DNA from 2 places in the Desulfosporosinus paludis genome. Region 1 is predicted to be linked to the other one. Evidence: riboswitches for the same ligand, from Rfam matches in the RefSeq annotation. Region 1 holds a riboswitch; the other holds the start of a gene.

What was found. A riboswitch is a leader RNA that binds a small molecule or an ion and turns the genes downstream of it on or off. The one in region 1 is predicted to bind cobalamin.
Region 2: another riboswitch for cobalamin. It lies ahead of VZF35_RS05805 (amidophosphoribosyltransferase); the one in region 1 lies ahead of VZF35_RS04310 (energy-coupling factor ABC transporter permease).

What each region holds. Positions count from the first base shown of each region.
Region 1 is NZ_CP144211.1:818,781-823,564, forward strand. Features, by position in the region: gene VZF35_RS04295 (energy-coupling factor ABC transporter ATP-binding protein) at 1-822, opposite strand, end outside; gene cbiQ (cobalt ECF transporter T component CbiQ) at 840-1,619, opposite strand; gene VZF35_RS04305 (hypothetical protein) at 1,640-1,969, opposite strand; gene VZF35_RS04310 (energy-coupling factor ABC transporter permease) at 1,953-2,651, opposite strand; cobalamin riboswitch at 2,813-3,002, opposite strand; gene rbr (rubrerythrin) at 3,330-3,866, opposite strand; gene VZF35_RS04320 (desulfoferrodoxin) at 3,883-4,266, opposite strand; gene rd (rubredoxin) at 4,336-4,500, opposite strand.
Region 2 is NZ_CP144211.1:1,144,849-1,149,632, reverse strand. Features, by position in the region: gene VZF35_RS05820 (hypothetical protein) at 66-248, shown strand; gene VZF35_RS05815 (hypothetical protein) at 315-659, opposite strand; gene VZF35_RS05810 (hypothetical protein) at 1,497-1,700, shown strand; cobalamin riboswitch at 2,047-2,220, shown strand; partial or broken gene VZF35_RS05805 (amidophosphoribosyltransferase) at 2,338-3,348, shown strand; cobalamin riboswitch at 3,367-3,558, shown strand; gene thiC (phosphomethylpyrimidine synthase ThiC) at 3,715-4,784, shown strand, end outside.

The DNA.
Region 1 (4,784 bases):
GCCTTGTTCCAATAAATTCTTGGCCTGCCCAATCGTTAACGGCAAACTATCCTTATCCAGCAAGCCATCACGAGCCAGCAATTCCACTAAATGCGCTACTCTTGGCAAGCGCAAGTCAATTTGACGAATAATCTCTTTATGGCTAAAGACCTCTTCGGTAGTACCGGCTAAAACAATTTCTCCCTTACTTAAAAGGAAAACCCGGTCAGCAAGCAAAGGAACAATATCTACATCATGGGTAGCAAAAATTAAAGTAATACCTAAATCTCGATTAATGGCATTAAGCAACTTAACTAGATTACTCACACCACGTGGGTCTAAGGCTGCAGTAGGTTCATCTAAAACCAAAACTTCCGGTCTCATCGCAAGTACGCTGGCTAAAGCAATTCGCTTTTTTTCGCCACCGCTTAGGTTATGAGGACTTTTAGATTCGTATCCTTGCATACCGACAACTTCTAAGGCCCAAGCAATAGCATCTTCTAATGCTTGGCCGGAAATACGCATGTTCATAAGGCCATAGGCGATCTCCTGACGAACTGATGAATTGAATAATTGGTCATCAGGGTCTTGGAAGACCATCCCAATGATTCGGCGGATCTCTGCTAAATTTTCTTTCTGCACTGGTAAGTTTTTGATTGTAACTGTACCGAATGTTGGTTGCAAAAGACCATTAAAAAGTTGAAACAACGTTGATTTTCCTGCCCCATTCGGCCCTAGAATGGCAATTCTTTCGCCCTTCCTTATGTTCAAAGATATATTCTTCAGTGCCTGGTGTCCATCATTATAGGTATAGCCGGCTTCCGCGATCTTGATAAGTTCCATGTCAATTCCCTTCTTAGCTAAATTATTACGTTCAGAACCACAAAGACTGCCAGAAAGCTAGCACCAACCAAACCGATCTGCCAATCTATTGTGGAAATCGGTACTGTGAAAAAATCAGCGCCAGTACTATCTTCGTTGTATCCTCTAGAAAGCATTGCTTTATAAATCCTGATACTGCGATCTAATGAATTCGTTAAAACATAGCCTGCCACTTTACCAATGTCTCGCGCTTGTCGCAGCCATGAACTATTGCCACCCATCCGGCTCAATTGTGCCCGCCTCATGTTGTGGCTTGTTTCTGTTAAAATGAAAACATAGCGATACATCATGGCGGCAAGATCAACCATTAGACCAGGAACTTTACATAGGCGTAAGGTTTCCAGAATTTCGATCATGGGTGTACTAAACGAGAGAACACTGCCCAAAGTCACTGCCGCCATAATGCGGAGTAATATAAGAAAACCTAACTCTAAGCCTTCTTGATAGCCGGTGAGCCTAAATGATTCGAAAGAAATAACGAATAATGCATGACTGCCATTAGTGAAGATTAGACTGAGAAACACTAACCATGCTATCCCAAAGGGGATAGAAAGGCGGATGACCAAGTGCCGCCATGGCTGCTGAAGAGCATGAAAAGAAGCTAGGGCGGCCAGCCAAAGGCCGGCGACCAGATACCAATGAGTGAGAAGAGTTGAGACAATGATGGCACTTAAAAATAATACGGTTTTAACCCGGCCATCCCAACGATGCAGCGGGCTATCAGCGGCGGCAATTTTATCTAAAACAGCCAATTCCATGATCATTCCACCTCTAGGGATTATTCTTCTTTTTTAGGGGTACCGAAAAGTTTTTCCCAATGGTGACCGACGATTAAACCAGCAAAAAAGTTGGCAACAGAAAAGGCTCCCACTTGAGCATCACCCGGTAATTCTGCGAAAGGATGATGTTGTCCTTTGGTTACGTCCGTGGCTAGAGTGTTTACTAAATCGTCTGTTCCACCGGCCTCCATCTGATGACTTGCCATATACTTACCGGCACCAAAAATGAAAAGCAACATCACAAACATTATTGAGAGCATAACCTTAGTAAAAGTGTCAAACCATTTAATTTGCTGGTTAGATGTCTGTTTTTTAGTTGCCAATGACATTAGGTTTCACCTCCCGGTCTGATTTTTGGCGAAACTTAATCCCTGGCAGCAAGTCAGGCCGGCGATTAACCATAACTTGAAGAACTGCTGCGGTAAAGACAGCTTCAGCAATGGCTAAAGGCAGCTGAGTTGGACCATATCCCATAAAAAAGATCATCCATTGCTTTACCAATGGAACATTGCCGTGCAGACTGAGGGCAAGTTCAAAAGCGCTGACCAAATATGTAATAATGTCTCCTACAAAGCCGGCCACTCCAGCCGCAAGCCAGAGAGGGCATTTCAGGCGGCGTAAGAATTTCCAGCTTAACCACCCGGAAATGCCTCCACAAATCCCCATGGAAAAGGTGTTGGCTCCAATTGTGGTAATGCCGCCATGCCCCAAAAAAATAGCCTGAAAAAAGAGTACAATTGCCGAAATCACAGCGGTAGCTAAAGGCCCAACGATAATCGCAGCCAACGGTGTCCCACAAGGGTGGGAACAGGAACCCGTGACTGGCACAGGCAGATGCATGCACGAGATAATAAATACTCCTACACCAGTCATAGCTAAGAATGGTTTGTAAGATAAATTTTCCTGGACTTTCTTCTTAATTTCTCGTATGCCAGGAACTACAAATAAAGTAGTCGCGGCATACCATGAACTCCATGCTAAAGGCGATAGAATCCCATCTTCAATATGCATAGCAAGAACCTCCAAAAAATGTCGTTGATTTACTAAAAAAGAACTCTTCCGTCCAAATTAAACATAAAAAAACCCTTCACCAACAGAAGGGTTAGAAGTTCAACCAGTTTCCGGTAAATTTACCACGAACACAGTAAAACACCTCCCTAACATCCCGTAGGTAGTTTGACTCCGGAACAAGCAGGTCTCCTGGCTCAAGATCATCATTAACTTACGTCTTCCCGGTTATTATCCAGTGACACTATGTAAGTTAACTCCCTATTACAGTGGCGGGCACCGCGTCAGCTTTAACTGACTTCCCTTTTCAATTCTATTCCTCAGAAAAGAATCACTTATTCGCGATTATTAACTTACACTCATGCTAACATAAACAATCTAATCTGTCCAGAACAATTTGAAAAATTGCCATAACTATAATTCTTCGAATTTTATAATAGTCAGCGGAAGCAGTTTCTACATGATTCTTAATTAGGATATCTATTAAAACAAACCCATACTTATGCTAGTTTTTCATACTCTGAGAACATAAAGGGAGTATCGCCAAACTACTCTCTATTTACTAGTAGTTTGCAATACCCCTTTACAAAAGTTCTACCGTTATGACTTTATCCAGACTCCTCTGAAATCGCTCATTTTCATACTTCGTAATGCTATTTTAGCAGCATAAAGTCCTTCATATTAGTAATTTCTTTCAAGCACTTCAAAATAAGCTTTAGGATGAGCGCAAACCGGGCATACTTCAGGTGCCTCAGTTCCTTCATGAATATGACCGCAGTTCCTGCATTTCCAATAGAACTTGCCATCCTTTTTAAACACTTTACCTTGTTCCAGATTCTCTAAGAGCCGTTTATAACGTTCCTCATGTTCTTTCTCTATTCTGGCCACCCCTTCAAATAATAGGGCGATATCTTCAAATCCTTCTTCTCTGGCATCGGCGGCCATTTTCGGATACATATCAGTCCATTCGCTATATTCTCCTGCTGCGGCTGCTTTCAAATTGTCCATGGTATTGGAAATTCCGCTGAGTTTTTTAAACCAAATCTTAGCGTGTTCTTTCTCATTTTCTGCAGTTTCTAGGAAAAGAGCCGCAATTTGCTCATACCCTTCTTTTTTAGCAACTGAGGAAAAATAGGTATATTTGTTGCGGGCTTGAGATTCTCCCGCGAAAGCATCCATTAAATTCTTTTCCGTCTTAGTTCCTTTTAAATCTTTCATTGTCAGTCCTCCATAGTTACTTGATAATTTTCCACAGCCCATGTAAGTTACAGTACTCTCTAACTTCTAAAACTTCCTCCGCCTTGACTGAAAACTCTGCAGCAGGCTTTTGTCCAGGTACTAGCTCCGCTCGAACTACTTGATCTTTGGTCAAGACTTCAATAAATCGTATTGAATGTTTCTCTTCCATCGGATGTTCAACGCTGCCTACTTTAACCAAAATTCCGTCACCCGAAGTTTCCATGACAGGCACATGTTTTTCTTTACCTGTATCTTCCCCTTTAGCTTCAAGCTTTTCCATCGGCTGATTGCAGCAAACTAAGGCCGAAGCCCCTTGATGAACAACCTCGATCACATTGCCGCAGACACTGCATTTAAATAACTCTCGAAGTTTCGTCATTTCTAATCCCTCCATAAACATTATTAAGACTTCTTACTAATCATCCTGGAATTTTAAATCTGATTGTTCCTAGTTTTCAAGGGGTTCAAATTGATCTTTAGCAACACCGCATGTAGGGCAAACCCAATCTTCTGGGATATCTTCAAATGGAGTTCCTGGGGCAATCCCAGAATCCGGATCGCCAAGGGTTGGATCGTAAACGTATCCACATACCGAACATTGATATTTCTTCATTTTCGTTCCTCCTAATTTATAGGCTATCCTTTGGATCTGAATAAGTTTTTAGCTTGGTCATATTTTATAATTATTTTAATTATAAATCAAGTAGAAATTTCCGAGAATATTCGACATTTTGCGACCAATAAAAGGGACAGCTTGGTTTATCCAATATCTTCTTGGTTTTCTTGGTATTAATTTCAAGACATATACCTTTCCAAGATGGTTAGATTATAAAGAAACTATAAGCTATGAATTTATGAACTCTCTATTAAAGAATCTTTAATCACTGAACATAACCC
Region 2 (4,784 bases), 330 kb from region 1:
CGTTTAGTAAACCAAATATTACGGGATTACTTTCTTATTCGCTAATGTTTGGAGTAATTTTCTTAATGCCTTTTTATCTAGACTGGATACTTAAACTTTCTCCATTCTTGGTTGGGCTTATTATGACGGTCGTCTCTCTGGCAATGTTTATCATGTCACCCTTTTCCGGATCCCTTGCGGATCGAATGGGGGCTAAACTATCGTCAAAGCCCAAATACTCTCTTTTCATGTTGGCTTTGAAGGAATAGCTGCTCTAGGTATTATTGCCTCCATAATTTGTATTTTTGCCTCTCAACATTCTGCAAACACGAGTGTTAGAATAAGTGAATACGTATCACCTCATCACACAATTCTGCAAAAAGTCCTAAGGTTCTTTCATTCGTGTTTTGGCGATGTTGCCATGCGAGCAGGATATAACGTACATAAACGATTGTTGTATGACTAATCAGCATGTCGTAAGAACGGCCTTGAAACTCCTTCTGCAACTTAAGAAGCGATTTTGTGCATTTAATAAAGGTTTCAATATCTAACCGCATGCTGTAATTCCTGATAATTTCTTCTTCGGTTAAAGTACGGTCCGTGCTAAGAATAGCTAACCATTCATTTTCATTCTTACGATGACTAACAAACACCATAACGATAGGAATTCTTGGAACCATTTGAGTGCGAATCGATCGTAAAATTCCTTTACCTTTTCCTTGGACTGGTGACGCAACTTTATATAATTCCTGAAGAGATAGCTTTCCACCGTTATGTAAAAAAGAGCGGGATCAGGTCATTAAGGAACGGGATCGGGCCCTGGAGGAAAAGGCGGATCTCCGGAAAGCCCTGGAAGAGCAAGCGGGCCAAATAACCCGGCTGAGTACAGAGCGCGACAGTTTGAAGACGAATGCGGAGGGGTTAAGGAATTCCAAGGCGAAGGTCGAGGCCAGGGCTTTAGTATTGGAGAAGGAACTGCTCACCGTGTGCCTTCCGTTACAGAAGGCCATTAGGCTACTGTTAGGGCTCTCTGCCATATGCCAGGAACGGCACTTAGGCAGGTCACGTTTGGCAGTTTCATATAGTGTATCCATACGTAGGTACCCGGTTGGTCGTTACCCTGCTTACCACAGGTGCGTCAATAGGCCTGCTTATACCCAACTTTCCTCATATTAGGTATACCTATTAATAGCCGGTGCATGACCGTCAGCGTTTCACAGCCACAGACCCGGATTCAGCCCACAGGCTTTACCATATATGGCCTGACTCGCCAGGCAACTCGACAGCGTTAGCAGTCTAATCCTGACTTTACCGACATGCTATTGTCCCCCAGAGGCTTTCGCATGAGGTTAGTCGGTTGTCTTACATCGCACCGCAGGAGCAATGATTTCTGAAAAAATATATATGAAACGCACAACGTGCGCACAGGAAATAAAGTATAATTGTGGAATTAGTACGATATGTTGAGATATCCAATGTTACCGTCCACACGGTGAACGTTGGGGGAGGGATAATTGGTGAAATTAGGAACATTCTTTAGAATGCTTCTCATTGCATTTGGTTTGGTGATTTCATTTCTCTCATTCCAAGGATGGTATATCGGTTGGCTAAATGAAAGGTTGCCTATGGATAGAAGTCGACTTATTCGAAGCGAACGAATCTTTGGGTTTTGCCTTATCTTTTTTGGAATAATGCAAACCGTCAAAGTATTAATTTATTAACCATTCTGATGGAGTGAGGAAACAGAAAGGTGGAATTGGTTATGGATCAATTAACGTCCTGTAAGACTTGCTCAAGAGAAGTTGCACAGTCCGCGACAGTTTGTCCTCATTGTGGTGCAAAACTTAAGCTAACACTAATTGAAAAGTTGATACTGTTCGTTCTGGTAAAGCCTAGCCGTAGTCGAGTAATGAGTCGATCTCACCCGCTTTCCAAAAGAAGGCCCCTTTCGAAGGTTGGTGGGTGGTAGGGGTGAAAGATTACTGGTGACTTGACGGGTGGTTGATACAAAATTTCATCGAAAATTGTACTTGACATATTCTATCTTCTTAAGTAATATTAGCCATAATTAAACCGAATTTTACAGGTGCCCAATGAGGGAGAATAGGGAACCGGGTGTAAGTCCCGGACGGACCCGCCACTGTAAAGGGGAGCTATTGCCATGACCACTCTGTAAGGAGGAAGGGGGCAAGGAAGCTATGAACCTGAGTCAGGAGACCTGCCTGTAAATACTAAGCATCGACTTCGCGTTTAAGTTGGTTTAGGTGAGGATGATGGAAAAATCCGCGCTCATAATGAGTTGCGGGTTTTTTGTTTTAATATAATATTAAGTTACTAATTTCGAGGGAGGAGAGGAAAATGTTCCCTTGGGAATTTCGTGACAAACCCCGTGACGAGTGTGGTGTTTTTGGTATTTATGCTCCAGGTAATAGTGTTGCCCTAAAAACTTACTATGGTCTCATTGCGCTGCAACATAGGGGAGAGGAAAGTGCCGGGATGGCAATTTCAGACGGGATAGAAATTAAATTACATAAGAAAATGGGGTTGGTTACGGAAGTTTTTAGTAAAGATCTTATAGAAACATTAAAGGGAAATGTAGCTATAGGACATGTAAGATATTCTACCAGTGGCGATAGTTCGGAAGCAAATGCCCAACCTTTGGTATATAAGGGCGAACAGGGCAGTTTCGCTGTAGCTCATAATGGGAACATAACCAATGTATGTCAATTAAAAAAGCGGTTTGCGCAAACCAGAGTAGCTAGACCAATCAACTTAGATAGTGAAGTTTTTTTGAGTTTTATAGCACATTACAGGAATCTCCCTCTTAAGAAACTTCTGGAACTCTATCTGAATGAAATATCAGGTTCATATTCGTTGGTAATGATGACAGAAAACAGTCTAATTGGCTTGCGAGACCCTTACGGAATGCGTCCATTATGCCTAGGAAAACTGAAAGGGTCTGAATTTGGTTATATTTTAGCTTCAGAAACTTGTGCAATTGGGGTTGCGGGTGGACGATGTAATTCAAGGACAAAGGGTAGTGATAGTGGACGATTCTCTTGTCCGGGGAACCACAAGCCGCCATATTGCCCAAATGCTTAGAGAAGCAGGAGCAAAAGAGGTGCATTTTTTGGTGGCTTCTCCCCCTTAAGATTTCCCTGTTACTATGGTATTGATATTCCGTCATCTGATGAGCTTGTTGCTGCGCATCAAACTCTTGAAGAAATCAGACATTATGTCGGGGCAGATAGCCTTTATTACCTCAGCTTAAAAGGAATGCTTCAAGTTTTACAGCAATCTAATGAGTTTTGCACAGCTTGTTTTGACGGGGTTTATCCAGTTCCGGTTTTTAAGCAAGAAACCGGTTGAAAAAGCGGCCTCTAAGTAAATATATGATAACATTCAGGTGCCCGCAAGGGAGAATAGGGAACCGGGTGCAAGTCCCGGACGGTCCCGCCACTGTAACCGGTAGTCCATCTCATAACCACCGCTTGTTGTCCGTTAGGAAAAACAAGCGGGAAGGGAGACGCGGGCGTTACTCCGGAAGCCAGGAGACCTGCCTGAACTGTTGTGAGCTGTTTTCTAATAAAGGCAGCAAGACGGGAACGGTGGAAATGTTCACATCTAATAAGGTGTGGACTTTTTTTATTAACCATTTTTAAAAGGGAGGTATGCAGACATAGACATATGTGTTTAAAATTTTTACTCTATAAAAAGTTACGAGGAGGATTAATGATGAGTTTATTAACGAGCGCGTTGGAAGGAACAATTACTACCGAAATGGAGCAGGTGGCGGCCCGTGAGAAAGTCTCACCAGAATTTATCAGGCAGGGAGTTGCTGCTGGTACAATAGTAATTCCTTGTAATATTCACCATAAGACTATTATTCCTGTTGGGATAGGATATGGGTTGCGGACAAAGGTCAGTGCCAGTATTGGTCTTTACGGTAGTGAAGCTACAATTAGTGAAGAAGTTGAAAAGATCAAAACAGCATTGGCAGCAGGTACGGATGCTCTGATGGATCTAAGCGTCAGCGGTGATATTGATACAATGCGTAAAGAAACATTAAATTCTGTTTCCGTTCCGGTTGGAACACTGCCAGTTTATCAGGCAATCGCTGAAGCTGGGGAAAAGTACGGTTCGAGCGTGAAAATGGAAGCTGAGGAAATGTTTGAAGTCATTGAACGGCATGCGGCAGATGGTGTTGACTTCCTAGCCTTACACTGCGCAACGACCATGGATGTTGTGGAACGAGCAAAGAGAGAAGGCCGTATTGACTCTTTGGTAAGTTACGGAGGTGTTCACTTAATCGGCTGGATGATCGCCAATCAATGTGAAAACCCCCTTTATGAACAATATGATCGGGTATTGGAAATTGCCAGGAAATATCATGTTACTCTCAGCCTGGCTGACGGGATGAGGCCGGGTTGTGTGGCTGATTCTTTGGACGGAGCGCAGGTTCAGGAACTGGTTATCTTGGGAGAACTGGTCAGGCGGGCTCGGGAGGCGGGGGTTCAAATCATGATTAAGGGACCTGGACATATGCCTCTAGATCATGTGAAGGCGACTGTCACTTTGCAAAAGAGCCTTTGTAAGGGAGCCCCATATTTTGTTTTTGGGCCATTGCTAACGGATATTGCCGCCGGTTATGACCATATTAATGCTGCTATCGGGGGAGCCCTCAGTGCCTGGGCCGGTGCGGAATTTCTTTGTTATGTTACCCCGGCTGAACATATTGGCGTACCCAGCGTTGATCAGGTGCACGAGGGAGTCATAGCCGCCCGTATCGCTGCACATGCCGGCGA